2 regions of the Limibacillus halophilus genome follow, and region 2 is predicted to be linked to the other one. Evidence: predicted binding sites of a transcription regulator. Region 2 holds the regulator's gene; the other holds the start of a gene.

Region 1 (15,993 bases), on a different contig from region 2:
AACAGTGGTACACCCAGGGTCTTCTCCAGCACCGCACGCAGCGCATCCGAGGGATAGCAGACCTTTTCCGCGCCGCTTCGCCGACGCAGATAAGGATGTACCATATCCCCTTGAATCGGCCCTGGCCGCACAATGGCCACCTCCACCACCAGGTCATAGAAGTCGCGCGGTTTGAGCCGGGGCAGCATGCTCATCTGAGCCCGACTCTCCACCTGGAAGACACCAATGCTATCCGCCCGGCAGAGCATGTCGTAAACCTTGCTGTCCTCAACCGGGACGCTGGCCAGATTGTGGTGCAATCCCTTGTGACAGGCCAGCAGGTCAAAACCCTTTCGCAGACAAGTCAACATGCCAAGCGCCAACACATCCACCTTCAGGATACCGAGCGCATCAAGATCGTCCTTGTCCCATTCGATGACCGTCCGATCGGCCATTGCCGCGTTCTCGATCGGCACCAGTTCCCGCAAGGGCCCCCGCGTCATCACGAAGCCACCGACGTGCTGCGACAGATGGCGGGGAAAGCCGATCAAGGCCCGCACGATCTCCAAGGTTTGCCGCAGGCGGGGTGCATCCGGGTCCAATCCGGCCGCGCGCAAGCCCGCCGTCGGCACTTCCTCACGGCTCCAACCCCAGATATTACCCGCCAAGGCGCCCAGGGTGTCGCTGGAAAGCCCCATGACCTTGCCGACGTCGCGCAGCGCCCCTCTGCTGCGGTAGCGGATCACCGTCGCCGTGAGACCCGCGCGATCCCGTCCGTAGGTTTCATAGATATGCTGGATAACCTCTTCGCGACGCTCGTGCTCGAAGTCCACATCGATGTCGGGCGGCTCGCCGCGCTCACTGCTCATGAAACGCTCGAACAGAAGATCTAACCGCGACGGGTCGACTGCAGTGACCCCCAAGCAATAGCAGACCGCCGAATTAGCCGCCGAGCCCCGTCCCTGACAGAGGATGCCGCGCTCCCGCGCGAAACGAACCAACTCATAAACGGTCAGAAAATAAGGCTCGTAACCAAGCCCGGCGATCAGTTCCAGCTCATGCACGATCTGCGCGCGAACCTTGTCTGGCACACCGCCTGGGTACCGCCGCGCCGCACCGTTCCAGGCAAGCTGCGCCAGTCGCGTGCCGGGTGAAGTTCCATCGGGCGCGATCTCCTCGGGGTATTCGTAGCGTAGATCATCGAGGGAGAAATCTACGCCCGCGACAATATCCAGACTGTGGGTCAGGGCTTCGGGATAGTCGACGAAGAGGCGCGCCATCTCCTCCGGAGATTTCAGATGGCGTTCCGCATTAGCTTCCAGGCGAAAGCCCGAAGCCTCGATCCGGCAGCCCTCGCGGATACAGGTCAGAACGTCCAGCAGCAATTTGCGGGCGGGCTCATGGTAAGCCACATCGTTACTTGCCAGCAGCGGGCAATCACTATTCTCGGCCAGTCTCGCCAGCTCCGCCAGCCGCCGCAGCTCCCCGGCGTGGTAGTGGCGGAAGGCGGCCAAAAAAACCTCCCCCGGATGGCTGGCCGCCAAACCCGCTAGCCAAGGCTGAAAATCCCCCCCTGGTCGGCGCGGCGGCTGAACGATCAGAAACTGCCCCCCTCCCAATGCCTCCAAGTCGCTCCGATGAAGTTCACAGTCTCCCTTTCCGGCACGCCGCTTGCCTCTGGTCAACAAGTCGCACAAGCGCCCATAAGCCGCTCGATCTCTGGGATAGCAGATGATCTCCAAGCCATCGCGCAGAACTAACCGCGCGCCCACCAACAAACCTATTCCGGCCTGCCGGGCGGCAACATGGGCGCGCACCACTCCGGCCAACGAATTGCGATCCGCCACACCGATTGCCCGCAAGCCCATGGCTGCGGCCGCCGTTGCCAATTCCTCAGCATGGGACGCGCCCCGCAGGAAGGAATAATTGGTCGTCACCTGTAGCTCGGCAAAGGCTGTCATCCCATTCCGCCTCCGTTCAACCGAAAAGCCCATGCAAGAACCAATCGCCGCCATCGCGAAACAGCCAGAATCGCCGACCTTCCTGATCTTCGACACGGTAATAATCGCGCTGCGGCAGCCTTGCGGGTTCGCCTGCCTCCCTGGCCGCATCCCTGGCCGCATTTTCGTTCGTTAGCGGTCGTTCCCACCAGGCGCCCAACAGACGCTCGGGGCCTTCAGCCCGCGCCACCAGGTGTGTGACCCGCCGCCACACAAAGCGCACGGGTGGATGATCCGGCAGCAAAGCAAGCGTCTCGATCGGCTCGGGACGCGGTAGCAAGCGTAACGGGCGTAAACCCGCAGGATTCTGCCCATCAAACGTGCTTCTCCAAGCGTTGGGAAGGTCTCCTTTCTCCGTGGGCTCTCTCTTAACCTGGGCCGCTTCAGGCCAATGAGACGGTCGTTGCTCCAGACTGTAGACGCGCCCTGTGCCAAGGCGGTTCAGAAGGCGGTCAAGCAGCCCGCCAGTCTCACCCCGGTCCGCTTTCCTTCTGTCCGCCAGGGTCATCTGCTCGGCGCTCAGGGGCTCCGTCACCCCCGCTGCGAGGGTCATGACCTCGACCCCATAACCCGGATCGAAAGACTCTTGCCGGTCCGCCAGCAAACGGCCGAGATGCTCTGGATCACGGTTCGCCTTGCTAACGCCGATTTGGATCTCCTGCCGACTGGCATCGACCCTGTGCAGAACTAGAAGCAAACGGCGCGCGCCCTGGTCCGCTTGCTGCAAGGTTCTGCAGAGTTCCTGGAGCAGCTTCTCCACCGCTGCGGCGAGATCGTCCACGGCGGCGACCGGCTCCGAAAACCCGAGCCGGGCCTCGAAGCGCAGCGGCGCGCGGCGTGGCGACAAAGGCTCAGCCATCGCCCCCAAAGCTTGCCGCAGGCGTCGCTGCACGGCTCCCCCCAGACGCGGCGCCAGCCCGGCGGGCGGCAGCTCGTAAAGCTGACCGATCTGCAACAGGCCGAACCGCCCCAACAATTCCACCTCCGCCTCCTGCAGTCGTAAGGCTGCAATCGGCAGAGACGCCAAGGCGGCGCGCTGCCCGTCCGCCGGGACAATCCGCAACGGCTCTCCTGCGGCAGTCGCAAAGCGTGCCACGGCCCAGGCTGCTCCCGGCGTATCGGCAAGCCCCAATCGGACCGTCAGACCCCAACCCTCCAGGCGATGCAAGAGGTCCCGGCCCATCATGGCTTCACCACCGAACAGATGCGCGCAACCGCTGATGTCGAGCCAACAAGCCGCCGAGCCCGCGGCCCCCTCATTACTTTCATCCAGAGCGACCCAGGGACTGTAGCGCTCCAACCAATCCGCCAGCTTCTCCAGGCGACGTTTCTCGGCACCCCGATCATGCGCGAGCGTAACAAGACCAGGTAGCAGCGCCCGCGCTTGGGTCAAAGGCAGGCCCGGCGTCAGACCCTGAGCCTCGGCTCGTCTATCCACTGCCGATAGGCGCAGTAGCCCGCGCTCGTTCTCGGTTAGGGCAAAGGGGGCCTCAGGAAGCCTGTGTTGCCCTTCCCAGTTCCGCGCCGGAGACAGGTGGTAGCGCTCCGTCGCGAAGCGGGGCAGCCATAGAGAAAGCACACGTTTCATCGTTCCACTCCATGAGGCAGTCCCCCCGGCGCCCACCCCGGCAATGCAGCAACTCGACCTGCCAGCGCGGCCGTCCCAACAAACGATTATCGGTGCGGCTGGATTGCCCCGCAGCACCAGCGGTGCTGGGCGCAGGCGCCAAGCGCCAATGGCTGAAAGCACCGCTGCCCTTTTGCTCGGGCGGCGGCGTGAAAGACCGCAGCAGCAAAAAACAAGGGATACCGCTTGCTTCCGCCGCCAACTGCAAGCGACGGGCGGCAATGCGCCCCAACTTGCCAATCTCGCCTAACACCAAGGCCGGGCTGCTATCCGTCAAAGCTTCCTCAAGGCACCAGAAGACCTCGGCATCTCCAGCAGCGCGAACAACCAGAAGGTCGGTTGGCTTCACACCGAAGGGCAGCAAACCGGCGCCATAGAGGTCGTCATGTCGCGTGACCCAAAAGAGCGGTCCTTGCCGATTGCTTTCTTGCAGGAACAATCGCACCAAAGAGGTTGCAAAAGCGCTCGCGACACCGTCATCCCATTCCCGCCTGCAAGGCTCGAAGAGATGCAGGGCCGCAAGCGGCAACCCCCTTTCCGGTAGCAGTCGATCCAAAGCTTTCAGACCAAACTTCAGGCGCTTGCTGGAAGAGCATCCTCCCCCTTCAAGGTGAAGAATTTTCATTCTAAGCTCTTGTATTTTCTTATTTTCCTTTGAAGCTCTTATCATTTCCACACCAATGTTCTTGTTATGTTCTTTTTAGGGTAGAACGCTGCGGCGGTCAAGAAGGCCTGCGGCTTATGGACAGGGCCAATCCAATTGGGCAGTCTCTGGGAGATCATGAGCAATGCACAGCAAACACCCTCAGCCATAGCAGACCCGAACCGGGTGCGCGGTGGCTTCGCCGATTTGACCGATTATCACCTGACCGCCTGGCGGCAGGATGAAGCGGAAGTCTCGCTCTTGGTCAGACACCAGCATCTGAACCGCAGTGGCGTCATGCACGGCGGCATGCTGACCACCCTGATCGACACGGCCTGCGGGTACAGCGGATGCTACCGTGATGAACCGGAACAGTCGTTGCGCGCATTTACCCTCTCGCTCACCTGCCAGTTCATCAGCACCGCAGAAGCGGGCGCCAAGTTGACGGCCCGCGCCGTTCGCAAGGGAGGAGGCCGATCAATCTTCTACGCAAGCTGCGAGGTCACCGACGCGCTGGGTCGTCTGATCGGTCAAGGCGAGGGTGTCTTCAAGTACATCACCCGCCCTTAGCCTTACCGATCCACCTCTTCGGGAATTGCCCTGGGACGATCCGTGTCGCTGTTGCCGTTTCCCACATCGAAAAGACCACGCAGAAAGCCGGGCGCCAAGGCCGCCAGCGGATTGACGGCAACCACTGGGTCATCCAGCGGACCGGTCATCGTGTAGGTAACGGCAAAAACGCCCTCGCCTTCTCCGCCAGTCAGGATATCTCCCAACAAGGGAATTGCGCCCAGCACCTGATTGACCGCGTATGCGGGCACAACGGTGCCGCGCAGGTCGGCGAGGTTTTGATCGATATCGACACTGCCCTGCGCCGTCAGCCCCAACGCCGAACCGTAAATACGCAGCAGATCACTGGATATACGCCCTTCGACGGCCTCGAAATCGCCCTTAGCCCTCTTGAACTCAATCCCCTCGCCGCTAAGGACATTGACGATCCCCGTCAGCGAAGCGACCGTCAGCAATTTTGCCAACACCGGCGCATCGATTAGCTTGAAATCCTTGATCTCAATATTGCCCCGTAGCGGATTGGTGCGTGCAATCCCTTCCCGTGAGCCATTGATCCGCAACAGCCCCCCATCCATTGTGTCGAAAAAATCCAGGCTCCGAAACAATCCGCCAGCGTCGGCGGCGGCCATCTCGAGCACCTGCCGCCCGTCCGTTGCAGGCGCATAGGAAACCTCCACCTCGGGGGAGCGCTCCTGCCCGTCCACGACAGAACTGCGAAGCTGCTTGGGAATCCGGCCACGCAGGAGGAAACGGCGCCAGCCTTCCTTCACGCGCTCCAATTCAAGATGTCCGTTTTCCAGATAGCTTTCATCGCCAAAGCGCAATCGCTCGATGTTACGCAGCGTCAGAGTCAGGTGTGTGTCATCCGGTTCGGTAGCGGCGGTATCCTCATCCTCATCACTTTTCAGAAACGGTCGAGCGTCCAGGCTTCCCCCCGCTACGGATACCGTCAAGCGCTTAGGACCACGTGTAATTTCCACATCCCGCAAGGCTTGCTCGCCAAACGCTAGCGCACTCAATCGCGCTTGAGCGATATCGCGGCCCTCTGCGTTGAACTGAGCGTCGCCGGATAATTTTAGTGTTCCCGCCGTCACCTGAATATTCTGAAGGCTTCGCGGTGTACCCTTCAAAAGAGACAAGGAAAAGCTTGCCTGCCCTTCCTCACCCGCTGCTTTTCGCCAGTTCCCGAGATCTCTGATCTCCATCGTCGCGGAGGTAAGCGAGGCCTTCACATCTACTTGGGCTTCGCCTTTAGCTTGTTCTGTATAGAGGAAGTCCGCGGAGAACGGCCCCGTCAAGTAAGGCGCGCTGGCAATCCCAAAAATCTGCAGTTTTTCGTGGCCCACGGTCGCCACAGTCCCTTCGAGACGGCGTCGAATTCCCTTTACTGGCGTGAAATTCTCACGCCATTTGAATGTAAGCGGGACATCAGCAAGGCTGGCTTCTCCGGCAATCGACATACTGTCCTTCGATAAATCGAGCTTTACATTGGCACCCGTCACGTCCTGCCCAAGGAGCACTTTGATCAACCCCGTGTCGGTCAGATCTCCCTGGGCCGAGACATCCATTTCATCAAAGGTCAGATCGGCCAACAACGGAAACGCAAACCGGGCTCGCGCCGAGACACTGCCGACCGCACCTTCCGTGTTCAGACCGAGTTTATCAATCAAGGCCACGCGGGGGTGATTCAACAAAGAGAACACACTTGGCAGCGGGCCAATTGCAGTAAACTCCACCGCAAGAAATTGTTCCTTGGCATTCAGGCCGGTTATATCCAAAGTGCCGCTGCCCAGCACAATGTCACCTGAGGTCCCCCCCTGCATCTCGAGCACCAGTCCCTGGGGCGAGAATGTGGCCGTACCATCTACACCCACCACCGGTGGCATGGGGCGCAGGTAATGGGCATCGACACCGGCAAACGTGAAAGTGCCATCGAGGTTTTCCAGGACCAACTCGTCCCAATTGCCTAACGGCGCGAAGAGCGCGACCTCCCCCACTAAGTTATCGACATCTCCGGCGGTAATATTTTCAAGCACCCAATCACGCCCGTTTTGCGATACGCCCTCCGGCCAGTACAAAGGCAGTGCTTCAACATCCATGCCTGCCAGTGTGAATTTCAGTCTGGTTCTGAGATCTCGCGCCTGACGACCGAACAGGTCACCCGACAGACCTTGCAACTCGCCGGAGAGTGCGAGCTCGGGCCCGCTATCACCTTGTCCCAGGGAAATATCGAAGCGGCGCAAATTGACGGTCGCACGCAAAAGATCGACCCCTGCTTCCAGCCGCACACCGCGGACCGGAAACACCGTCATATCAACGCCGGGCACCGTGATAAAGCCTGGGCCTCCGTCTATCTCCAACCCCGCCTGAGTTATAGTGCCAGCCGCGTTCAGGGAGACAACCATCGTGCCACGCAGCTCCAGGTCCAGGCCTTGCAATTCCTTGAGTTCGCGAAAGGGCAGAAGAGCGGCAAGACGGCCCGGATGAATACCCGAGAAGCGAGTCGTCGCATCTATCCGACCGGTTTCCTGTTCGTAGTTTGCATCGGCCGTCAGTTCCGCCAGGTCCTGTCCGACTTCCAATGACAGGCGTAACGCCGCCACGATACCTGTATCGTTCCGACGCATATCGATGTAGGCCTGCGGAGCGCGCCACGTCAGGCCCGAATTTTCGTCGCTCATGACCAAGCTTGCGCCGATAATTCTTACACGCCGCAGGGCTGAGAAAATCGACGGCTCACTCGGTTCCTGGTCGTCGGACGAGGTGCCCTCTTCAAGCCAGTCGTCAAGCGTCAACTCGTTGAGTCCGCCGGAATCCGTTTGTGGCAAGGCAGGGTCATCACCTTTCACACCCGCAGATGTGAGCCGGACACGCCCCTCTGCGGTGCGCGCCAGGCTTAAGCTGATGCCAATCACATCAACCTGCTCCACAGCGATCCGCCCCTCCAGAAGCAGTGGCAGGCTTATACGCACGTCGGCGCGTGGTAATTCGAGGATCGCAACCCCTTCCGAATCCCGCAAGCTTATGCCGAACGCACGGAACTCGGGACGCCGCAAGTCTTCATCCCAGGCCAAAGACATGTCCGAGATTCTTGCATCGATCCCACGACCCGGATCGGAAAGCGAATCCTCGAGATAAGGCGTGATGAAGGAAAGCGTGATGGGGCCTTCGGACAAGCGCCAGACCAATGCCAAGCCCAGGAAAAACACCATGACCAAAGCGCCGATTATGATTTCCGCAACGATCTTGGTTGAATGGCGAATCATCTGCGGTATGAATCCCTGCGCGGGTTTGAATTACAGCAACCGTCGGGCTTGACCCTGAGGGGCTTCCTTCACACTCTTGCCATGCCATATACGGGAGCCGCAATGCACAGCGCTTTTTTGCAGGATAATACCAAATTACTTGTGGGCAACCGTCCTCGTGCGGAGCGTTGCCTGGAACAGTGGCTGGACAACCTGCAACGGAGCGAGGGCGAGCCCTGGCATGCCGCCGCGCAAACCCTGGTAGAGTCAGCCGATAGCCGGTTGTTGTTGGAGGTGATTTTCGGCAATTCTCCGCATCTTTCCGCTTGCGCGCTCGCGGACCCGGGTTTCACCGCGATGCTCTTCGAAAAGGGGCCGCCCGCGCTCGATGCGTCGAATGCGCGTCTGGTTGACGAGGTGGGACAGGCAGAAAATCAAGTTGCCGTGATGCGTGCGCTTCGGCAGGCCAAGCGGCGGATGGCACTGGCCGTGGGGGTGATTGACATCACGGCGGCGCAACCGTTGGAACTCATAACCGCAGCCCTGTCCGATTTTGCTGAACTGGCCCTGGATATCGCCCTCGCCTTCTTGCTGCGTCAGGCTGCGCAGCGTGGAGAACTGGAGTTTCAAGAAGGCGAAGACCCTCTGTCCAGCGTCGGCTACTTTCTCCTGGGAATGGGCAAGTTAGGCGCGAAAGAGCTCAACTATTCCTCCGATATAGACTTGATTGCCATCTATGACCCCCAAAAGGCGCCGCTGACCGGAAAGCGCGACCATCAGGATCTGTTCGTTCGGCTGACGCGGGATGTGGCACGCATAATGGATGAGCGAACGGCGGATGGGTATGTCTTCCGAACCGACTTTCGCCTGCGCCCCGACCCGGCGGCCATGCCGCTTGCCCTGACCTACTTAGCTGCTGAAACCTACTATGAGAGCTTGGGTCAGAACTGGGAGCGGGCAGCCATGATCAAGGCGCGCACCGTCGCCGGCGACCGCAAGCTGGGAGCCGAGTTTCTGCGTTCGCTTCGGCCCTTCGTCTGGCGTCGAAACTTGGACTTTTGGGCCATCCAGGACATTCATTCGATCAAACGCCAGATACATGCGGCCAAGGGCGGCAAGGAAATCGCGGTCGAGGGCCACAACATCAAGCTCGGTCGCGGCGGGATACGCGAGATCGAATTTTTCGTCCAGACCCAGCAGCTAATCTACGGCGGTCGCGATCCAACGTTACGCACATCGCAAACGCTTGAGGGGCTGCAATTGCTGGCAGCAAACCGGCGCATAGAACCCAAGACCGCTGAAGATATGACCCAGGCGTACAGAGAGCTAAGACGCATCGAGCATCGCCTTCAGATGATTGAGGACCAGCAGACTCACAGCATTCCGACTCAACCAGAGGCACTCGCGGAGGTGGCGGCCTTCTTGGGTTTTGACGAAGTCGCCGCATTTCGTCGGCATTTGATTGCCATCTTGGAAACCGTTGAGCGCTACTACGCGGCGCTGTTTGAAGAATCAGCCGATTTGGCGGAGCGTGGGAATCTGGTCTTTACCGGCGGCGAGCCGGACCCCGACACCATGACGACCTTGACCGACATGGGCTTTTCCGACGGCGAGCGCGTCTACAATTTGGTAAAAGGTTGGCACCATGGCCGCTACCGGGCACTGCGCGCGACCCGCGCCCGGCAGATTCTCACCGAAATCATGCCGACACTGCTACAAGAGCTTGCGGACACCCCTGACCCGGATGAATCGATACTGCGATTTGACGCCTTCATGCAGGGCTTGCCCGCAGGCGTACAGCTGTTCTCAATGATCCACGCCAATCCCTCGCTCCTTGATTTGCTGGCGGAGGTTATGGGCAGCGCCCCCCTGCTAGCCGAGCACCTCAGTCGGCGGCCAGGATTGCTCGACGCCGTTCTATCGGGAGATTTCTTTGATGCCGTGCCCGATACGGAAGCCTTAAGAACGGAACTTTCCGGCCATTTGGAACAGGCGCGAGATTTTGAAGACGTGCTGGAGCTTTCACGGCAATGGGCAAATGACCGCAAGTTCCAGGTGGGCGTCCAACTGTTGCGACAAGCCTGCGGCAACGAAGAGGCGGCCCGAGCGCTGAGCGACATCGCTGAGGTAACGATTGGTGCCCTGCACCATGCCGTCGCCCGGCAGATTTCCACACAACACGGCACCGCCAGTCAGGCGGGTATGGCCGTTGTAGCACTGGGCAAACTGGGCGCGAGAGAGATGACACCCACCTCTGACCTCGACCTGGTTTTCCTTTACGACGCTGACAGCAACCATCCCTCCGACGGCGCAAAACCGCTGGCAGCCAGCCAGTACTATGCGCGTCTTGGCCAACGCCTGATTACCGCCGTGTCCGCCATGACCGGCGAGGGTCGTCTCTACGAGATCGATATGCGCTTGCGGCCATCGGGCAACAAAGGACCGCTGGCTCTAACACTTGACGGCTTCCGGCGCTATCAGACCAGCGAAGCCTGGACATGGGAGCATATGGCCCTGACCCGTGCCCGCGTGGTTTCGGCAGATGCCGAACTTGGCGAGCGCATATCTCAGACGATCCGGGAAATATTGACCGCTCCCCGTGACAACGACAGGTTGCTGGCGGACGTCGCTTCGATGCGCGAGCGCATGGCCAAGGAACATACCGCCAAGACTCCCTGGAGCATCAAACATTGGCGCGGCGGGATCGTTGACTTGGAGTTTCTCACCCAGTACCTGCTGCTGCGCCACTGTGCCGAGCGGCCCGATATCCTGACCGGCAACACCCCCGAGGCTTTGAGAAAACTGGCGGAGGCTGGCTTTCTCGATCCGACCGACGCCGAAAACCTTTGTGAAGCCGGGGGCCTGCTATTAACCCTTCAAAGCTTGCTGCGCCTGACCTTGAAGGGGGAATTGGACGAAGAGACCGCACCGCAGGGACTGAAAGATGTGCTTGCCCGGGCTGGCGGAGCGCTTGATTTTGACGCCCTGAGAGACAAGTTGAAAGCAGCAAACGATCTCGTTCTTTCCAGTTACATGTCATTCATCGGCGACCCAGCAAAGGCTTTGGTGCCGGAAACTCAAACCTGAAAACGGAAGAAGGAAAGTCAGCGAATGTCCTTGAATGTTGGAGATAAGGCACCGGATTTCACCTTGCCAAGCGATGGCGGCGGCAGCATCAGTTTATCCGGACTTAAGGGCAAGACGGTTGTCCTCTATTTTTATCCTAAAGACGATACGCCGGGCTGCACGAAAGAAGCCTGCGGGTTTCGCGACAGCCTGCCCGACTTCACTGGGATCGATGCGGTGGTGATCGGTGTCTCCAAGGATTCCGTCGCCAAGCACGATAAATTCAAGGCCAAGTACGAACTGCCTTTTCCACTGGTAAGCGACGAGGACGGCTCCGTATGCGAGGCTTACGGCACTTGGGTCGAGAAATCCATGTACGGCCGAAAGTACATGGGTATTGACCGCGCCACCTTCCTGATCGATGCCGAGGGCAAGATCGCCTCAATCTGGCGTAAGGTAAAGGTGCCGGGGCACGTCGAGGAAGTTCTGGCCGCCGCCCGAGAGGTTTGAAGGGCTTGCAACAGTTAACCGAGGGCGCTCGTGCGGTGTTACGCACCGCAGATGCCGACGCAAAGGCTGCGGCGAGCCGCGACCTAGCGACCGCGTGGCGTGCCGGTAGTATCGGCGAAGTCGGCGCCGCGGGGGCACCCGACCGCCCTGCGCGTCCGGTCACACCCGCGCTGCGCCCGCCGCGCGAGGTGCCCAGACGAAAAATCACTGCCGCGCCCGTCGGTCGCTTCGCGCTTTTGCATGCCCTCGCCCATATCGAGTTGAACGCAATCGATCTTGCCTGGGACATGGTTGCCCGTTTTGCCGAGGCAACAACTCTGCCGCGCGCTTTCTTTGACGATTGGGTCGCCGTGGCAAATGACGAGGCCAAGCACTTCCAAATGCTCCAAAGCCGCTTAGGCGATCTGGGGGGCGGCTATGGCGACCTCGCGGCCCACGACGGGCTATGGCAAGCCGCCGAGGAAACCGCCCACGACCTGCTCGCACGCCTTGCCATCGTGCCGATGGTTCTGGAAGCGCGTGGATTGGATGTAACGCCTGCCATGATCACCAAGCTCACCAACGCAGGCGACCACGACAGCGCCGCTGTACTGGAAATCATCGCCCATGAGGAAATCGGGCATGTAGCGATTGGCAAACGATGGTTCCTCTGGCTTTGTGAAACGCGCGGCGTGGCCGATCCGAAGGCCGCATGGCAAAGCCTTGTACGCCTTCATTTCCGCGGCCTGGTGAAGCCGCCGTTTAATGAATCTGCGCGCACCGAGGCCGGATTACCACCCGATTACTACGAGCCCTTGAGTGAGCGATGCCTCAACGGCTGATAGAGGAGAAAGGCCTGTAATGGGTTTGACCGCAACCGTTGTGGCACTGGCAGCATTTGGCGTTTTTATGGTGTTCTGCAACCTCATGTCCCGCCGCGAGACGCCGCCCGGCCAGCCGCGCCTGATTCCCTACACCGGATTACAGTTCATCGGACTGCTTGGCTTCATTTTGATGCTGGGACACCTTGTCACGCTTTTAACCGGCAAACCCTTCACTGGGCGCCAAGGGTTTTGAGGTCAAGACATCGGAAATCGAAGCTTTAGAGAAACCTTACCGAACCAATGATCCGGGCTGTATCCCGCTAAATACCTGCCTGCAATGATCCATGAAGGTTGCCTCCAATGGATTGACGGTCCTATCGGCACGCTGTGCAATGACGATGGGTATCGGCGGCAGAGTTTCTTCAAGGTCTACCGGCACTACCCGGCCACCATCGTAGGTTACATTCGGCACTGGACGCATTGAAAGGATGGAAACCCCAAGGCCGTTTCCGACGGCGGTCCGAACGGATTCAATCGACGTTGAGCGAAAGGCAATCCGTGGTCCGATTCCATAACGCGCAAAGATCGAGAAGAAGTAATCACGACTCCCTGGCGCATCGAACAGAATATAGTCCTCGTTGGCGACCTCCCGAATGGAGACGGGTCTTGAACCAGCAAGTCGATGCCCCGCAGGCACGATTAGATAAAGAGGCGAGAGCGAAAGAGTTTGCCAGGATAACAGGCTCGGGTTCAAACCGAGGTCGTACATAATCGCTAGATCCAGATCGTCCGTCAAAATTGCATCGTTTAGCTCACCCTGCAGCTTTTCCGTGATGTCGAGCGTGACCTTGGGTGCCAGTGTACGGTACTCGCGAACGATGCGGGCCACGCAGAAGGGTGCGATTGATTGGAAGCACCCGAGCCGAATGCTCCCCCGCCGATTCTGGGCAATTTCGGCGGCTGCGTTTTCCATTTTCCGCGCAGAGGCAAGAATATCCGTGGCGTAGCTGTGAAACTCCGCACCCTGTCGGGTCAGCGCCATACCCCGCGCATGGAACCGATGGAAAAGGACCAAGCCGGCCATTTCCTCCAATTTGTCGATGCCCTGGGCGACGGCTGGCTGCGAAACACCGAGGACGCGGGCCGCCGCCGCGATACCACCTTGTTCGGCGACAGCGCAGAAATAGGCGCATTGTTTGATAGTGAACCTTTGCATTTCGACGTTTCCCATTCAAAGCATAAGGTCATTTTTTCTTTTCTTATACAGCGTTAAAAACCGTTTTTGCAATCCATGCGGCTATATTACCCTTGGGTCCAGTTAATCATTGATAGCGGCTTAGGAGACGATCATGGACCTTCGGCGGATCGTTGATCTCGAGAAATTTCCAATTCTGGACCGAGATTTCAGAATCACTTGCCGCAGTGATCTGAACAGCAACGGCGTCCTCGTCATGCCGGGTTTTCTGACGCAAGAAGCCATCAAATCTGTAAAGCGAGAGAGTGATACGGGGCTGCATCAAGCCTATTTTTGTCAACAAACTCATACGGCTTATCTCAGCCCACCGGACCCTGACCTTCCGGCGGATCATCCTCGCAACCGGCCCATCAAGTCCTCGAAAGGCTGCATCACCGACGATCAGATTCCTCAGGGTTCCGTCCTGCGGACTCTTTATGATAGTGCAGAATTTCAGGATTTTCTCTGCGCAGTCCTTGGCGAAGTGGGCCTATACCCCTACGCCGACCCGCTTTCGTCGATTAACATACACTACGCCAAGACCGGTCAGGAACTGGGGTGGCACTTCGACAACTCGTCCTTCGCCATCACCCTGATGATCCAACCGGCCGAACGCGGTGGCCAGTTCGAATACATCGGTGCCGTTCGCAACGCGGACGCCGGTGATATGAACTTCAGGGGCGTGGAAGCGGTTCTGGACGGCAGGGTTGCCGCCAAACGCCTGGCCATGGAGCCTGGTGCGCTGGTTCTCTTTCGTGGGAGAAACGCAATCCACAGAGTGACGCCGAACGAAGGCGAGCGCACGCGAATCCTCGTGGTTCTTGCTTACAACTCAAAGCCGGGCGTCGCTTTGTCGGAGGCCGCCAGACTGACATTCTACGGACGTACTCACTGACGCTAGATCACGCCTGTTCCTTGTCCGTGCGCGAGGCCCCCCGGTCAAGCCGTTGGGCAAGGGCTGCTTCCAGATAGTCGTCAATGTCGCCATCCAGAACGCCTTGGGCGTTGCCTTTCTCCACGCCGGTCCGCAGATCCTTGACCATCTGATACGGCTGCAGAACGTACGACCGAATCTGGTGGCCCCAGCCAATGTCGGTCTTCTGTTCTGCTTCGGCGTTGGCAACTTCCTCTCGCTTCTGCAGTTCATGCTCATAGAGACGCGCCTTGAGCATCGCCAGAGCCTGTGCCCGGTTCTTGTGCTGCGACCGGTCGTTCTGGCACTGCACGACGATGCCGGTGGGCATATGGGTCATGCGAACCGCACTATCCGTCTTGTTCACGTGCTGACCGCCAGCTCCTGAAGCCCGATAGGTATCAACGCGGACGTCCTTGTCGTTTATCTCGACCTCGATATTGTCGTCGACGACCGGATAGACCCATACACTGGCAAATGAGGTGTGCCGGCGGGCCTGCGAATCAAACGGTGAGATGCGAACCAGCCGATGCACCCCGGTTTCGGTTTTCAGCCATCCGTAGGCATTGTGTCCCTTGATTAACAGCGTTGCCGATTTCAGCCCCGCCTCTTCACCGGGGCTTTCCTCAAGCCATTCGCTTTTGTAGCCATGCGCGTCGGCCCAACGGCTGTACATGCGCACCAGGATTTCCGCCCAATCCTGAGCTTCGGTTCCTCCTGCGCCTGCATGGACTTCCAAATAGCAATCATTGGCGTCCGCTTCGCCCGATAACAGGCTTTCAAGTTGGCGCTTCTGAGCCACCGACAGAAGGCGCGAAAGTTCCTTTTCCGCCTCTTCTATGACGCCCTTGTCTTCTTCCAGCTCGCCTAGCTCAATCAGCGTGACCGAGTCCTCCAAGCCCTGCTCGAGTTCGCGGTATCCGCCAATGGACTGTTCCAAACGGGTGCGTTCGCGCATCATTGCTTGAGCGCGGGCAGCGTCGTTCCAAAGGCTGGGATCCTCAGCGGCAGCGTTTAGTTCATCAAGCCTGGCCAGCGAGACATCCCAGTCAAAGATGCCTCCTCAGCAGAGCCAACGACTGCTTAAGCTCGTCGACCACCGCTTGGGTTTCTGCGCGCATGGATAAATCCCTCTTCTTCGGCGTCGGCTTCCGCAAGTCGCAACAGCGCCGGGCACAATACGATTCAAACCGTTAGTTGACCTGCTGAACTCTGGGCACGTAGCGCCCGTTTTCCAGATCTTCAAAGAAATCGCCGACATCCGGATGCGACACCGGCAAGCCGCTATCGTCCGGAAGCAGATTCTGCTCCGAAACATAGGCTATATAAGTCGTCTCCTCGTTTTCCGCGAGGAGATGATAGAACGGCTGATCCTTGCTGGGCCTCACTTCTTCGGGAATGGC
Region 2 (15,993 bases):
TGAGGAGGTTGCAAAATGGCCCTGGCAGGTGACCGTGCTCGATGGGGACCAATTGAAGCGGGCAGCTTTTACCATCAGCGACGTGGCCCTGGCGGCGTCCGGTACCGTTGCTGTTGAACTGGCTGCGGCTAAAGTGCCGGCGATCATAACTTACAAAGTAAATGCAGTTTCGGCGTTCTTTGCTCGCCGAATGCTGAAGGTTCGTTATGTAAGCCTGGTTAATTTGATAATGGAGCGCGAAATACAGCCCGAGTTTATACAAGATCGTGCCCGGCCGGATCTCCTTGCTTCAGCAATCCTACAATACCTTGGCGACGGATCCGCCTGTGCACGCCAGATCGCAGCACTGGAACCGGCGCTCGCCCTGATGCAAGGTCCAACGGGAAACCCGGCGGGGCTTGCCGGTGAGGTATTGCAGAAACTGCTGGGCGAATCGGTAGAAAAAAAGCGGCTTCACATTGGATGAAACCGCTTTTTTGTTGGATAATTCAAAAGTTTATCGTTTGTCGATTGGTTTGTAGGGCCGTTCGGCGTAGCCCGTATAGAGCTGCCGAGGGCGGCTGATTCTCTGGTTGGGATCTTCAATCATTTCCTTCCACTGGGCGACCCATCCGACAGTGCGGGCGAGCGCAAAGAGGACAGTGAACATGGTCGTGGGGAATCCCATCGCCTTAAGAATGATGCCCGAATAGAAGTCAACGTTCGGGAAGAGTTTCTTCGAGACGAAATAATCGTCTTCCAGTGCGATCTTCTCCAACTCCATGGCGAGTTCTAAAAGCGGGTCGTCAACGCCCAGCTCCGAAAGAACCTCATGGCAGGATTTCTGCATTACCTTGGCGCGTGGATCGTAGTTCTTGTAGACCCGGTGGCCAAAACCCATCAGCCGGAAGGGGTCATCCTTGTCTTTTGCGCGCTTGATGAACTCGTGGATGCGGTCCTTATGACCAATCTCCTGGAGCATCAGTAGAACGGCCTCGTTTGCTCCACCATGCGCCGGTCCCCAGAGAGACGCTATGCCTGCTGCAATGCAGGCAAAGGGATTGGCGCCCGAAGAGCCAGCGATCCGAACCGTGGAAGTCGAAGCATTCTGCTCGTGGTCTGCATGAAGGATGAAAATACGGTCCATGGCCCGAGCAAGCGTGGGGCTGACTTTGTATTCCTCAGCAGGGACCCCGAAAGTCATTTGCAGGAAGTTCTCGGCGTAGTTGAGGCTGTTCCGCGGATACATAAAAGGCTGGCCGACCGAATACTTGTACGCCCAGGCGGCAATGGTCGGCATTTTGGCAATCAGGCGATGGCTGGCGATCATCCGCTGGTGTGGGTCACCAATGTCCGTGCTGTCGTGATAGAAGGATGAGAGGGCGCCGACGACCCCAACCATGATGGCCATCGGGTGCGCGTCTCGACGGAACCCCCGAAAGAAATAGTTGAGCTGTTCGTGAACCATCGTGTGATAAGTGATGGCTTTTTCGAACGCCAGCTTCTCAGAACGGGAGGGAAGCTCGCCATGCAACAACAGGTAGGAAACATCCATGAAATCACTGTGTTCGGCAAGATCTTCGATCCGGTAACCGCGGTGCAGCAGTATGCCTTCGTCGCCATCGATATAGGTAATCTTGGATTCACAGCTACCGGTTGAGGTAAATCCCGGGTCGAATGTGAAGTGTTCGGTGTCGCCATAGAGCTTGCGTACGTCGACCACGCTCGGCCCAAGAGTTCCTTCCATAACCGGGAGGTCCCAGCTCTTGCCGCTGGAATTGTCGGTGAGGGTCATATGTTTTTTTTCTGTCATCTCCCGATCCTCTTTGGTTTGGTCATTATTTAGATGCAGCGCAGCATAGAGCTAAAGTATTGGTGGATCAATTCACAGCGCGTTCATCAGCCAGAACAATCGTCGGTATCTCTCGCAAGCGCAGCAGGGTTTCATCGCGCCCTAGAATCGCCATGACCTCGAAAATACCTGGCGATACGTTTGTTCCGGTCAGCGCGGCACGCAACGGTTGGGCAACGTTACCAAGCTTCATATCGTGTGAGTCGGCATAGGCTTTCACTGTGCTCTCGCAAGCCTCTTCGCTCCATGCTTTCAAGTCTTCCAGCAGTGGCAAGAGCTCCTCTATCGTGGATTTACCCTGATGGTCGAGAATTTTCCCTGCCTTTTGTGAGAGGCTGTCCGGCCGCTTCACGTAGAAAAGCGCCGTCTCTGCGAGATGGTTCAGATTCTTTGCTCGCTGCTTGAGTCCGTTCATACCTTTAATCAAACGCTCGTTGTCATCCTGGCTTAGCGTCGCACCCAGTGTTTTCTCAAGCCGTGGGGCAATCAAACTTACAAGCCTGTGATCGTCGCTGTTCTTTAGGTAGTGCGCATTCAAGCTATCGAGTTTTGCGAAATCGAACCTTGAAGCCGAGCGGCCAACGGCGCCTAATTCAAACCAAGCCACAGCCTGTTCAGTAGTGATGATCTCGTCATCGCCATGGCCCCAACCCAAACGCAGCAGGTAGTTCCGCATGGCCTCGGGCAGGTACCCCAGGTCGCGATAGGCTTCGACCCCGAGCGCGCCGTGTCGTTTGGAAAGTTTTGCGCCATCAGGGCCGTGTATGAGGGGAATGTGCGCAAAAGCAGGAACCTGCCAACCCATCGCTCGGTAAAGCTGCGTTTGCCTGAAGGCATTGGTCAGATGGTCATCCCCACGGATAACATGAGTGATTCCCATATCATGGTCATCCACCACGACAGACAGCATGTAGGTCGGCGTTCCGTCGGCGCGCAGCATCACCATGTCATCAAGTTGGGCGTTCATGACCGTCACAGCGCCTTGGACGTGGTCCTCAATCACGGTTTCGCCCTCTTGTGGCGCCTTTAGACGAATGACAGGTTGCACCCCTGCGGGTGCATCGGCGGGGTCCCGATCACGCCAGCGGCCGTCATAGCGGACTGGTAGTCCCTTGGCCCGCTGCTCGCTTCGCATGGCGTCCAACTCTTCCGGCGAGGCATAGCAGCGATAGGCTAATCCCTTTGCAAGGAGTTCCTCCACAACCGCTGCATGGCGACCGGCGCGCTCGAACTGGTAGACAACATCTTCGTCCCAATCGAGACCTAGCCACTGTAAACCCTCAAGGATTGCTGCGATCGCCTCCGGCGTGGATCGTTGCCGATCGGTGTCTTCGATGCGAAGGCGAAACGTTCCACCATGGTGGCGGGCATACAACCAGTTAAACAAAGCTGTGCGTGCGCCACCAATGTGAAGGAATCCGGTGGGTGAGGGTGCGAAGCGGGTTACAATGGTCATGGCTGTCCAGCGTTTTCCTGTTGCAAGGCGGGAGGTCGTCAGGATGGATGGGGCTCTTACCACATATTACGTACCTTATGCCATCCTTGGGCATTGGATAACTCTCTCCAATGGAGGTTGTCAGGCTGTTGTCGGGTCGTCATTCTTAGTTCCAACCGATGCCCCGATTGGGATTTTCGGAACGGTGATCGCTAAAACGAAATCGAAGTAAAGCGGCGACGCCGGCTATCGTTGGGGGGCGAGCGATTTGGGCGCAAGACGCTGTTCAGTGTGCGGGTTCCTGGCTCGCGCGTTTGCGGGAAATTTTTTGGAAGAACGAAGCCGATGGATCCTTTGGGTGCCAGGCTTTTTCGGCACTGGCGTGGGCATTTACTTTTCGCTCTCAAAAGAACCTGCATTAATGCCGCTCGCCACGGTATCGCTTCTGGCTTGGATCGTAGTTCTGCTGTGCAAAGGCCGCGGTGTCCTTTGGCCGTTTTTGCTGGTCGCCCTGATTGCCTCAGGCTTGACCACCGCAAAGATCCGCACCGATCTTCTTGATGTTGGAGCGTTGAAACGCAAGGTCGGCCCGGTCGAACTTTCCGGCAGGGTCATCTCGGTAGAGGCGAGAGAAATGGGCGCCCGGATCGTCCTGGAAGACCTCAAAGGGCCGGAATTACCAGTCTCTGAATTGCCGACACGCATCAGGATTTCACTTCGGGACGGATGGCAGGAAATCCGTCCCGGATACCGTGTCACGGTGCTGACCATGTTGCTGCCACCAGCACGTCCTGCCTTTCCCGGCGGCTTCGACTTCGCTCGCAATGCCTACTTCCAAGGTATTGGCGCTGTCGGCTTTTCCTTTGGCAAGCCGTTGCTGGTCGCGCGGGCTCATGGGGGCGACAACCACACCGATTTGGCGATCTGGTTGGCCACGGCTCGACAATCACTTTCTGCGCGAGTCCGGGGAGTACTCCCCGGTGACACAGGCGCGCTGGCCGCCGCTCTAATGACCGGTGATCGGGGGGCTATTTCGCCGGAAAGCACACAAGCCATGCGCGACGCAGGGTTAGCACATCTTCTGGCTATTTCCGGTCTGCATCTAGGGTTGATCGCTGGTTTGGTGTTTGGCGGTCTTCGTGCGTTGTTCGCGCTTTTGCCGTTCTTTGCCCTTAGAGCACCGATCAAAAAGATCGCTGCGGTTGCCGCAGCACCGGTGGCTTTCTCCTATCTCCTACTTGTTGGGTCTTCAATCCCTGCGGAACGAGCATTCATCATGGTTCTGCTGGCGCTTGTAGCAGTGCTTATTGACCGATCTCCGATTTCATTGAGACTGGTTGGCGCTGCCGCGTTAGTGGTACTTTTTTTGCGACCGGAGAGTCTGGTTTCGGCGTCATTTCAGCTTTCTTTTGCCGCTGTGGTAGCGCTAATCGCTGTATTCGAAAAGCCGGAGGGTCGTCAGGTTAGGGCGACCAGGCAGCCGGGGTTGTCAGCACTCGGGGTGCCCATCCGTTATCTTGCGGTCCTCAGCATTACATCGGTTGTGGCGATAGTGGCGACAACCCCCTTCGCATTACACCATTTTGGTCGCTTCGCTGTGTACGGTCTTCTTGCCAACCTAATCGCTGTGCCGTTGATGGCATTTGGCATAATGCCACTGGTGCTGCTTGCTCTATTACTGGCGCCGTTCACTGCAGACGCTTGGATACTGAAGCTGATGGCCATCCTCTTGGAGCTATTGCTTACAGTCGCTCACTATGTTGCCAGCTTGCCAGGCGCCGTCGTGAAGATACCCAGTTTGCCGACCCTGCCTTTGGTCGTGATCGCCGTGGCTGGGCTTTGGTTGTGTATCTGGCGCAGGCCGTGGCGCTACATCGCACTACCAATCATCCTTTTGAGTCTTGGCGCGCCGCTGTCTCGCACTCCTCCTGACATTATCATTGACGAGTCCGCCGATCTGGTTGCACTGCGCGGCCCGAATGGTCACTACGGCTTCTCCACTCTCAGACGCCAAACTTTCGAGCGGCAAATCTGGATGGAGGCGCTTGGCAGCCAATCCGTTTTCGCCTGGGATGAAAAGGGTGATCGTAACGATTGGCTGAGCTGCGATGGATTGGGGTGTCTCTATCGCAAGGATGGATGGCCGGTCGCAATTTCCTTTGACGGGCGTGGATTGGAGGAGGACTGCCGGCGCGCGGCTCTGGTCATAAGCCTGGAGCCGGTTCGTAGCGCACACTGCGACGATATTCCCAGCGACCGGCTTTTCGACCGCTTTGATTTCTGGAGGAACGGTACGCACGCCTTTTGGTTGGATGCCCAGCGCGCATCAGTCACATATCGAACCGTCGAAAGCCTGCGCGGACTGCGTCCTTGGAGCGGTGGTCCGGATTAGAGTGATTGTGCTGGTTCGTGATACTAACTGCAGTACACCACTCAATAGCGCCTTAACAGCCCCACGAGTTTGCCTTGAACTTGAACGCGGTCGGGCGGGAAGATTCGGGTTTCATAACTCTTGTTGGCTGGTTCCAATGCGATTGACTGGCCGCGCCTTCTGATACGTTTCAAGGTGACCTCGCCATCATCGACCAAGGCTACGACGATCGCGCCGTTCTCTGCTGTTTCACACCTTTCGATGATCACCGTATCGCCGTCGAAGATACCAGCCTCGATCATCGAATCGCCCTCAACCTCCAGCGCATAGTATTCCGCGCGATTGCCCAACATGGTTGCTGGGACATCGACGAAGTTGCTGGTATCGCGCAAAGCTTCAATCGGCGTACCTGCCGCGATTCGGCCGTACAATGGTAGTTGGCGATTGCTGCCGTCACCCGCCAGTGAGGGCAGGCGTTGTACGCGTCCGAACACACCATGAATGACATTTGTATCATGGCCAAGGTCATGTGACTGATCATGGTCTTCCGGCAAACGCAGTACTTCAATTGCGCGGGCCCTATGGGCAAGCCGCCGAATAAAGCCACGTTCCTCCAATCCGCTGATCAAACGGTGAATGCCAGACTTGGATTTGAGACCCAGCGCGTCCTTCATTTCATCGAAGGAGGGGGAAACGCCATTCTCGGATAGATGACCGTGAATGTAGAGTAGTAGTTCCCGTTGTTTCCGCGTCAACATCGCGCATTCCCCGTTCAGGCAAGACAAGAACAAAATAGAAACGTTATAAATGTTCTAGTTTAGTTCCATTGCGCCGGTCAAGCATTTTTATGACTGTTGCGAGTCGTGAGCCAAAGGGTGTGCGCGCTTCATGGCCGGGGCAGGCGAAGGAAGGAGCAGGTCTCACCGGCCTTGGCCGCTCTGGCCTGCGGGCGGCGTATGATCAAGGCATCCGCGTGTTGTAGCGTTGCCAGCATCGAACTGTCCTGCCGTTCGAAAACTTTGAGCTTTGGGCCATTTCCGTCAGGTTCGACAAAAAGAGCGCGCAGGTAATCCTGGCGTCGATCATTCTCTTTCAAATCATGCTCGAGCAATCCCGTTTCCTCGCTTAGGGCAATATCGGGAGCGCCCAAGAGCTTGGCCATAATCGGCAGCAAGAAAAGATATCCGCATACGAGGCTGGAAACCGGGTTGCCGGGCAAGCCCAGTACGGGTAATTCAGGCCATCTGCCAAACATCAGCGGTTTGCCGGGACGCATCGCTATCTTCCAGAAATCAAGCGATAGATCGGACCGCTGCAGGGCCGACTGAACGAGATCATGTTTGCCGACGGAAGCCCCGCCTGTCGTAATCAACAGATCGCAGCCGCGCGCGCGGTCACGTAAATTATCCAGAGCGTCTTCCCGGTCCGCCGCGATACCCAAATTGACCGCGACGCCGCCAGCCTGCTCGATCAAGGCTGCCAGCGCCAAGACGTTGGAGCTGACAATCTGATTTTCCCGAATAGGATCGCCTGGCATCACGACTTCATCGCCCGTTGCCAGAAGTGCGATCCGTGGGCGTCTGCGAAGCGGCAGCCATGGCCTGTTCATGGCGGCGGCAAGACCGATTTCACGGGCACCAAGGCGCGTGCCGGCCCTGAGCTTGACCTCACCCTCCCGAAAGTCCAATCCGGCGCGCCTTACATAGGCGCCGCGTTTTGCGGTCTCCAGGATCGTGACTTCGTCTTCCGCCGCCTCAGTGTCCTCCTGGATGACCACGCTATCGGCGCCTGGCGGGACGGGGGCGCCGGTAAAGATACGCGCCGCTTCTCCGGCAGCCAACGCTTGCGGTGGCAGGCTCCCGGCCGGAATCTCCATTGTAACCTTCAATGTTGTAGGCACGTGAAGTACATCGCTTGCGCGCACTGCGTAACCATCCATTGCGGATACGTCCATGGGGGGTTGGGTACGGCGAGACTCCAGATCATCAGCCAAGACCCTGCCCAGACTGTCGGAAAGTGTGACTATTTCCGCGGGGGTAGTCGCAAACTCCTTGAGAATGCGCGCCTGTGCTTCTTCAACAGAAATCATTAAGACGCCTCATAAGTACCAGATTTTCCGCCAGATTTGTGAACTAGCCTTATATCACTAATGATCATGGCCTTATCCACGGCCTTGCACATGTCGTAGACGGTCAGACAAGCCACACTGACGGCGGTCAGCGCTTCCATTTCGACGCCGGTTTGTCCGACTAGCTTGCAGGTTGCCGTTACATCGATTGCCTGTTTTTCTTCGTTGAGTGTTAGGTCTACCTTCACGGAACTGAGGCTCAAAGGGTGGCAAAGCGGAATAAGATCCGGTGTTCGCTTCGCCCCCATAATTCCGGCGAGACGAGCAACTGACAGGACATCGCCTTTTTTCATTCCGCCGCCGCGCACAAGTTCAAAGGTTGCGGGCGCCATGACGATAGATCCTCGTGCGGTGGCGCTTCGTTCTGTCGCGGCCTTACCGGACACATCGACCATGATTGCCTTACCATCACTATCAAAATGCGTGAAATCACTCATGATTCAGGCGCTTTCGGAGAGGGACTGGGGCACCAGCGCCCGGGTTGCCGCTATAACGTCAGGTTGGCGCATCAAAGATTCGCCGATCAAGAACGCGGTGGCTCCGACAGCAGTCATGCGGTTCAGGTCTTGTGTGCTGTAAAGCCCGCTTTCACATATCAAATACCTGTCACTCGGCACGTTTGGGGCCAGCTGCTCCGTCGTTGCGAGATCAACCTCCAGTGTTTTGAGGTTTCGGTTGTTAATACCAATCAGCGGCGATTGTAACGCCAAGGCGCGGTCCAGTTCGGTGCGATCATGAACCTCAAGCAGGACATCCATGCCAAATTCGATGGCTGTCGTTTCCAGTTCCTCGGCCTGAGCGTCTTCCAGAGCAGCCATTATCAGCAGGACGCAATCTGCGCCCAACGCGCGCGATTCGACGATCTGATAAGGGTCGAGCATGAAATCTTTGCGGAGCGCCGGGAGATTTGTAGCCCTCCGCGCTTCCTCAAGGTAATGATCAGCGCCTTGGAAATAGGGTTCGTCGGTCAGCACCGAAAGGCAGGTTGCGCCACCCTCCTCATAAGCTTTTGCCAACGAACAGGGATCGAAGTCGGCCCGGATAAGCCCTTTGGAGGGAGAGGCTTTCTTAATTTCACAAATCAACCCGTAACCATGCGTCGTCGCCGCCTTGGCGAGAGCCTTTGCAAACCCCCGAGGTGCTGGATGGGCCTTTGCCTTCGCTTCCAAGAAAGCCAGGCTGTTTTGGGCCTTCATTGCCGCAATATGCTTGGTTTTATCAGCGCAAATCTTTGTCAGTACGTCGCTCACTCGGCGCCCTCCCGGCTTATTTCCGCCATCTGCTTGAGAACGGCTGCGGCTTTGCCGCTATCGATAGCGGCCGCGGCCTTCGTAGCACCCAACTTGAGATCGTCGACCTTTCCGGCAACGAGGAGTGCCGCTGCGCTACCGAGGAGGACGGTATCCCGGTAGGCGCTCTTCTCGCCAGCGAGTAAGGAGGAGAGGGCTTTCGCGTTCTCTTCTCCGGTTCCACCAAGAATAGTTTCCAGCGGGCTACGTGATAAGCCCGCGTCTTCTGGTGTGACTTGGAATTCGCGGATTTTGCCGTCCTTGAGTTCCGCAACCTGGGTCGGCCCGGTGATCGAGATCTCGTCGAGGCCGGAATCACCATGAACAACCCATGCGGCCTCGCTCCCAAGTTCCCGTAGAACTTGCGCCAATGGCAGGACCCAATCGGGTGAGAATACGCCAATTACTTGGCGTTTCACGCCCGCCGGGTTGCAGAGTGGACCGAGCAGATTAAAGATCGTCCGCGTCCCCAATTCAGCCCGTGATGGGCCAACGTGCCGCATGGCACTGTGATAACGCGGCGCTGCGAGAAATGCCGTTCCTGCCTGCTTGAGTGCCTTTTCAACCTTAGTCTTGTCTGCATCGATGTTGACGCCCAATGCCGTCAGCACATCGGAGGCACCGCTCTTCGATGACGCAGCCCGATTTCCGTGCTTAGCGACGGGGACGCCGCAAGCCGCCACGACGAAGGCAATCGCTGTTGAGATATTGAGTGTTCCCTTGCCGTCGCCACCCGTGCCGCAGGTATCCAGAGATTCCGGTGGTGCGACGATACGATCCATCTTCGCGCGCATGGCGCGTGCCGCACCGGTAATCTCCGGCACTGTTTCGCCCCGAACACGAAGCGCCATTAGAAAGCCGCCGATTTGGGTAGGGGTAGCGGCACCAGACATCATAATGTCAAAGGCCGATTCAGCTTCGGTTTCACTCAGGCTGTGGCCATCGGCCACACGCGCAATGAGCGGTTTCAGGTCATTGCTGCTTGCTGGCATGCTCTCGTATCCTTGTCAGGCGACGTCACGTACGGCGTTGTGTCCGGCAAGGCGCAGGAAATTGCCCAGTAGTTTGTAGCCATGCTCCGAGGCAATCGATTCCGGATGGAACTGTACGCCATGTACTGGTAAGTCCCGGTGTTGAAGCCCCATGATGAGGCCGTCTTCCGTCTCCGCTGTCACCTCTAGAACCTCGGGGAGCGATGTCCGCTCAACCGTTAGCGAATGGTACCGTGTCGCGGCGAAGGGAGACGGCAACCCGGAAAACACGCCGTTGCTCTCGTGCGATATAGAGCTGAGCTTCCCATGCATCGGAACAGCGGCCCGCACGACCTGGCCGCCATAAGCCTGCCCTATGGCCTGGTGCCCGAGACACACACCCAGTAACGGCACCTTGCCGCCCAGTTGTTTGACAACCTCTAGGCAAATGCCTGCTTTATCAGGATCACAAGGGCCCGGCGATAAGATGATCCCTTGCGGCTTGATGGCGGCTAGGTCCTTTACCGTAATAGCATCGTTGCGCCATACGCGAACTTCAGCCCCAAGTTCTCCCAGGAAGTGGAAGAGGTTATAGGTGAAGCTGTCGTAGTTATCTATCAGCGCAAACATAACAATGCCTTATAGAGAAGTGTTTCCGGCTCAAATCCGGTTCGGGTCTGCCTTTATAGCAGCGATTTCAGGGCCGTGGAAAGAACCCTTGACCTTCCAGCTACTGGAAGCCAGATATCGTATCTTGAATGGTTGATGTTCTTTTCGGCAAAGGAACCACGGACATGCGAATAGGCGAGGTTTCACGACGTACCGGCGTTCCGTCAAAGACAATTCGCTATTACGAAGAAATTGGCCTCATCGATGCAGCATCTCGCACAATTAGCGGGTATCGGGATTATGGTCATCATGAGTTGGAAACCCTGCGATTTATTTCAAGGGCGCGGGGTCTGGGATTCACCGTAGCTCAGGTGGAGGATCTGCTTGCGCTGTGGAATGATCGCGATCGCAACAGTGCGCAAGTGAAGCAAGTGGCGGCAGAACATCTGCGGAGAATTGATGAAAAGATCGCGGAATTGCGGTCGATTCGAGGCACTCTGTCGCACCTGATGGAGAATTGCCACGGAGATGACCGCCCAGACTGCCCAATCCTGGAAGGCCTTGAGGGAAAAACCAGCGACGCTTGAAGGACTTGCGGCCTAGGCATGATATAATTCCTCCGCGAATCGGGAGCGATTTGACCGGAGGGGGCAAGGGTGGAGCACACCAAGTATCGTGGCGCGGCACGACACGAGCATACTACTGGCAGTGTGCCGATTTCGATCCTAGACACTGAAGAGCCATGTCAGAAGCTTAGCAGAGAAACTGGAGCGTCAAATAAGCCGATGGCTTATTTAAAGCTTGTTTGGCTTGCGGGCTTTTTCATTTCGGTGCCATTTGGACCATCTCACACGGCGCAGGACTTGCGGGTGAAGGTGTTGATGCAGGCTCCGGTGCAAAACTCAAATCCGATTGAAGTGTCCCGCGGTACTGAGCTCGATGTGCCATTCCCGCTTCCATTAATCCCGCCATCGGATGGCATGTTGGATACCCTTAAGGTTTCGGCGGCCTTACCTCCGGAAACCGAAGACCTGGTGCAGCCAACAAGACCTTCGGAAACGCAACATTCGCCGACCGTAACCAATAGCGCTTTAGATAGCTGGAAACAGTTTGCGGTCAGTTATGACGCGGATCCGACCAAACCTTGGATCGCTATTGTTATCGACGATGTTGGCGTAAACCACGGGGGCGCCAAGATGGCTGTGGAAATGCCAGCACCGCTGACATTGGCGTTTATGACCTATGCGGACAACCTTGAGGAATTGTCTCAGCAAGCGCTTGGGCGTGGGCATGAATTGCTGCTGCATTTTCCAATGGAGCCCGATGACTTAAAGCGCAATGACCCGGGTCCAAATGCTCTTATGGTTGGATTGTCGGAGACGGAATTGGATCGACGCCTTGAATGGGGTCTCAATCGTTTCAAAGGGTTCGTTGGGCTCAACAATCATATGGGTAGCCGCTTTACCCGAAACAGAGTTGGCATGCGACGGGTCGCGCTTGCGCTGCGCAAGCGTGGTCTAATCTTTCTGGATTCCATGACCACCGGTAGCAGTGTGGCGGCAGCCGAGGCTCGACGGGTGGGCTTGACCGTGCTGGAGCGGGATATCTTTCTGGATCACATCCCGACATCTGAGGAGGTGAGGCGCCAACTCGCTCTGTTGGAGCAGCGCGCGAAGGCAAAGGGGTTCGCCATTGGGATAGGCCATCCCCAGACATTCACGCTGGATGTAATACGTGCCTGGCTTCCGATAGCAAGGGCAAGGGGCTTTGATATCGTGCCGATCAGCGTGATTGCTAAGCGTTTGGAAGGCGTTGGATGAACGACTAGGAGCGGAAAGGGTGCTTTACAGCCTCATCCGCGGTTCTTAGCGAAGGCCACAGCTTCTTCCGCCGCGCGAATCAAGGCGCGGGCCTTGTTGCAGCTTTCTTGGTATTCCGCCTCAGGATCGCTATCCGCCACGACTCCGCCGCCAGCCTGAACGTACATAGTGCCGCCCTTGATCACGGCTGTCCGGAGGGCGATGCAAGTATCCATATCGCCATTGGCGCCGAAATAGCCGACAGCGCCCGCATAGATGCCGCGGCGCTCTTGCTCCAACTCCTCGATGATCTCCATCGCGCGGACCTTCGGTGCACCCGACACAGTGCCGGCAGGGAATCCGGCAGCCAAGGCATCCAAGGCATCGTGGTTCGGGTTCAGTTTGCCGATGACGTTGGATACGATGTGCATGACGTGGCTGTAATACTCGATAGTGTTTCGTTCGGTCACCTTCACACTGCCGATCTCAGCGACGCGACCGACGTCGTTGCGTCCTAGATCTAGCAACATCAGATGCTCCGCCAGTTCCTTGGGATCACTCAGAAGGTCTGCGGCGAGCGCTTTGTCTTCCTCAGGCGTCTGGCCTCTGCGGCGGGTTCCGGCGATGGGTCGTATCGTGACCTGCGGCCCACGTAACCTGACAAGGATCTCGGGGCTTGAACCGACGATCGCGAGGTCATCGAGTTCCAAGAAGAACAGGAAAGGCGAGGGGTTAAGCCGTCGCAGAGACCGATAAAGGCTCAGGGGCGGTAGGTCGAACGGCAGCGCAAAGCGTTGGGATGGCACGACCTGGAATATATCGCCGGCCAGGATGTACTCTTTCGCTTTCTCCACCATGGCATGGTATGCCGTTCGCGCCATATTGGCCTTTGGTTCGGGAAGCGATGTTGCTGCGCCGACGACCGGCATACGCCGATCATGGAGCGAGCGCTCAAAGTCGGATGCAACCTCGTTCAACCGGGTTTGTGCTTCTGCAAAGGCCTGGGCACCGTTGATGCCTGCATCCGGCCAAACCGGTGTGAAAACCGTAATACGATCTTCGAGACGGTCGAAAACGGCCACGATCGTCGGCCTCAGAAACAAAGAATCTGGAACCCCCAGAACATCCTTGTTTGTTGCCGGAATGCGCTCGAAAAGCCGGATCATGTCATAGCCGAAGTACCCGATCAGAGCAGAGGCCATTGGCGGGAACCCTTCGGGCAGGGTAATGCGGCTCTCGTCGATCAATCCGCGCAGGCTGGTCAGCGCATCTTCCGTGACGGACTCAAAAGCATCAGGCATGGCGCGGGCACTACGGTTGATTTCCGCCTTGCCGTCCTTGCAGCGCCAGATCACATCGGGTTTCAACCCAATAAAGGAATAGCGTCCGATCGTCTTGCCGCCCTCGACCGACTCAAACAAACAGCGGTACCGCTGCCCGTCGGTCAGCTTTATGAATGCGGAAACCGGTGTCTCCAAGTCGGCCATCAACGTTAGAGATAAGACCTGAGGTCTGCCGTCGTCGTAGGCTTTGCAGAAATCTTCGGGTGTGGTGGCGGCAGTCATCGGGTTAAGACCTTCAGAAGTAATTTGAAAGCAATTGATTGACCTGCTGCTGGTTGACACTAACGCCGTAGTGTTGCCGCAAGGCGCCCATAAGCTGTACGAACAAATCCCCTTCCATATCAATGGCGGTCGCGGCCTCGATGGCTTCGAGGTCAGCCGTCCCGCTTTGCGGGTCAGCCGGTATGACCTCCTTCAATTGAACGACTATCTGACTGAGTTGCCCTTGTGTCGTTTCGGTGTCTCCCGGTGCAAGGGCAAATAGGCTGCGGGTGAACTGCGGGGACGGCACTTTCTCGCCGCTTCGCTCGTCACGCTTGACGGGGGATGTTTCCTCTACCGCCAGATTGGCGGTGTCGGGCGCATCGACAGCCTTGATCGCGGCATCAAGGGTTACCCCTTCTTGAACCTTTGCGACAATCGCCTTGGCAAGCTCTTCGGCAAGGCGCTCCCGTTCTTGGCGTTTCCATGCCCGCAGGACCTGCTCACGGACAGCGTCCAGCGGTTGCTCGGCCTGGGGTGTGATGCCGTTGACGCGCACGACGTAATAGCCGTTGTCACCGGTATCCGTGACAATGCTTTCTTCATTGGCGTTGGTTTCGAAAACGGTGCCTACGATTCGATTGCGTGGTTCAAGGAACGCAATCGGTTCTTGATCACGATCCCTGCCGAATCGGTCGATCGCATCGAAGCTCTCGATCGGTAGGTTCAAATCACGGGCCGCATCCTCCAAACTCGCACCCGAGGCGAGCGTATCATCCAGCGAGTTTGCGATGGAAACCAGCGTATCGACGGCTTCGCGAAGCCGGAGGTCACGTTCAACTTGATCGCGGACCTCTTCGAAACCGCGTTGCACACCCGGTACGATGTTGTCGACGCGCACGATATGAAATCCAAGAGGCGATTCTGCGGGCCCGCCGACCTCTCCATTCCTTAGTGCGTATGCCGTTTTCTCCAGATTCTCCGGCAGTTCACCTGGCACGATCTCACCTAGAGTGACCGGTGTTCCGACTGCCAATTCGGTTGCGGCTTCCTCCAGAGTCTTACCGTTTTCGACCAGCGCGAGGACTTTATCGGCCGTTTCGTTATCGGGAACGACAAGCTGAGTGATGCTGCGTTTTTCGGGGTCGTTGAATTCCTCGCGGCGTTCCTCGTAGGCCGCCAACAGCGCTTCCTCGGTCACGCTGACTTCGTCGACCAAATCCTCGGCGGTAAAGCGGATGATTGTCGCTGATCGGTATTCAGGCGAGAGAAAGGACTGTTTGTTGTCGTTGTAGTAGCTCTGGAGCGTGACTTCATCGGGGTCTGGCACATCGACAAAGCTGTTGTTGTAAACGACAACGTAGCGCCCGACGCGCTTCTCTTCTTCATAGGCGAACAGGCGCTCGGCTACAAAACCGGGAAGCTTGACCGCGGACATGCTCGAATCAAGGACCTGCTGACGTTTGGTGCCATCGCTAAGACTGCGGACAAATCCAGATTCCGAAAGGTTGTTCGCCCGTAAAGCGCTACGTACGATGTTGGGATCGAACTTTCCATCAGGGCCCTTGAAGTTCGGATCGTTCCGCAAACGCTCCTCGATCTGCGCTTCACTTACGGCCATACCCAAATCATCGGCCAGTGAATCAAACACAGCTTGGGTAACAATACGATCCAACGCACGCTTTGCCAGTCCAAAGGTCTGAATCTCCTCCTGGCCGATTGTACGGCCCAGGGCCTGCTGCGTTCGACGTACCTCTTGCTGCAGATTGGTTGCGAACTCCTGCTGTGTCACCTCACGGTCGCCGACCGTTACCACTGTGGTATCGACGCCGACGGTGCGGAAGATATCGCCAATGCCCCAGACCACGAAACTGAGGATCAAAAGCCCAAACAGTATAAAGGTTACGAATTTCGCACCCTTGCTGCGCATTTTCATGAGCATCGAGGAGAGGTCCTTTCTTATCTTCTGCCCAAGCCGCCGGTTCAGCTTTTGTTACCGCAGTATAGCCTTCACCT

What was found. The regulator LexA, encoded in region 2, represses DNA repair genes until DNA is damaged. The targets are predictions, from matches to a motif close to ATGTTCTANTTTGGTTC.
Region 1: the regulator LexA is predicted to act here: its motif matches at 4,287-4,303, upstream of FHR98_RS03665 (ImuA family protein).

The regions. Positions count from the first base shown of each region.
Region 1 covers NZ_JACHXA010000002.1:108,959-124,951, forward strand. Annotated here, with positions in the region: gene FHR98_RS03655 (error-prone DNA polymerase) at 1-1,940, opposite strand, end outside; gene FHR98_RS03660 (Y-family DNA polymerase) at 1,957-3,567, opposite strand; gene FHR98_RS03665 (ImuA family protein) at 3,470-4,231, opposite strand; gene FHR98_RS03670 (PaaI family thioesterase) at 4,388-4,819, shown strand; gene FHR98_RS03675 (YhdP family protein) at 4,822-8,085, opposite strand; gene FHR98_RS03680 (bifunctional [glutamine synthetase] adenylyltransferase/[glutamine synthetase]-adenylyl-L-tyrosine phosphorylase) at 8,188-11,151, shown strand; gene bcp (thioredoxin-dependent thiol peroxidase) at 11,176-11,640, shown strand; gene FHR98_RS03690 (ferritin-like domain-containing protein) at 11,646-12,461, shown strand; gene FHR98_RS03695 (hypothetical protein) at 12,481-12,696, shown strand; gene FHR98_RS03700 (LysR family transcriptional regulator) at 12,733-13,659, opposite strand; gene FHR98_RS03705 (HalD/BesD family halogenase) at 13,793-14,572, shown strand; one part of gene prfB (peptide chain release factor 2) at 14,580-15,641, opposite strand; one part of gene prfB (peptide chain release factor 2) at 15,643-15,711, opposite strand; gene hspQ (heat shock protein HspQ) at 15,784-15,993, opposite strand, start outside.
Region 2 covers NZ_JACHXA010000005.1:227,326-243,318, forward strand. Annotated here, with positions in the region: gene lpxB (lipid-A-disaccharide synthase) at 1-466, shown strand, start outside; gene FHR98_RS10850 (citrate synthase) at 497-1,792, opposite strand; gene gltX (glutamate--tRNA ligase) at 1,860-3,287, opposite strand; gene FHR98_RS10860 (ComEC/Rec2 family competence protein) at 3,688-5,658, shown strand; gene lexA (transcriptional repressor LexA) at 5,700-6,395, opposite strand; gene FHR98_RS10870 (molybdopterin molybdotransferase MoeA) at 6,524-7,726, opposite strand; gene moaC (cyclic pyranopterin monophosphate synthase MoaC) at 7,726-8,202, opposite strand; gene trpC (indole-3-glycerol phosphate synthase TrpC) at 8,206-9,015, opposite strand; gene trpD (anthranilate phosphoribosyltransferase) at 9,012-10,046, opposite strand; gene FHR98_RS10890 (anthranilate synthase component II) at 10,062-10,655, opposite strand; gene cueR (Cu(I)-responsive transcriptional regulator) at 10,820-11,221, shown strand; gene FHR98_RS10900 (divergent polysaccharide deacetylase family protein) at 11,615-12,454, shown strand; gene trpE (anthranilate synthase component I) at 12,487-13,998, opposite strand; gene FHR98_RS10910 (SurA N-terminal domain-containing protein) at 14,012-15,919, opposite strand.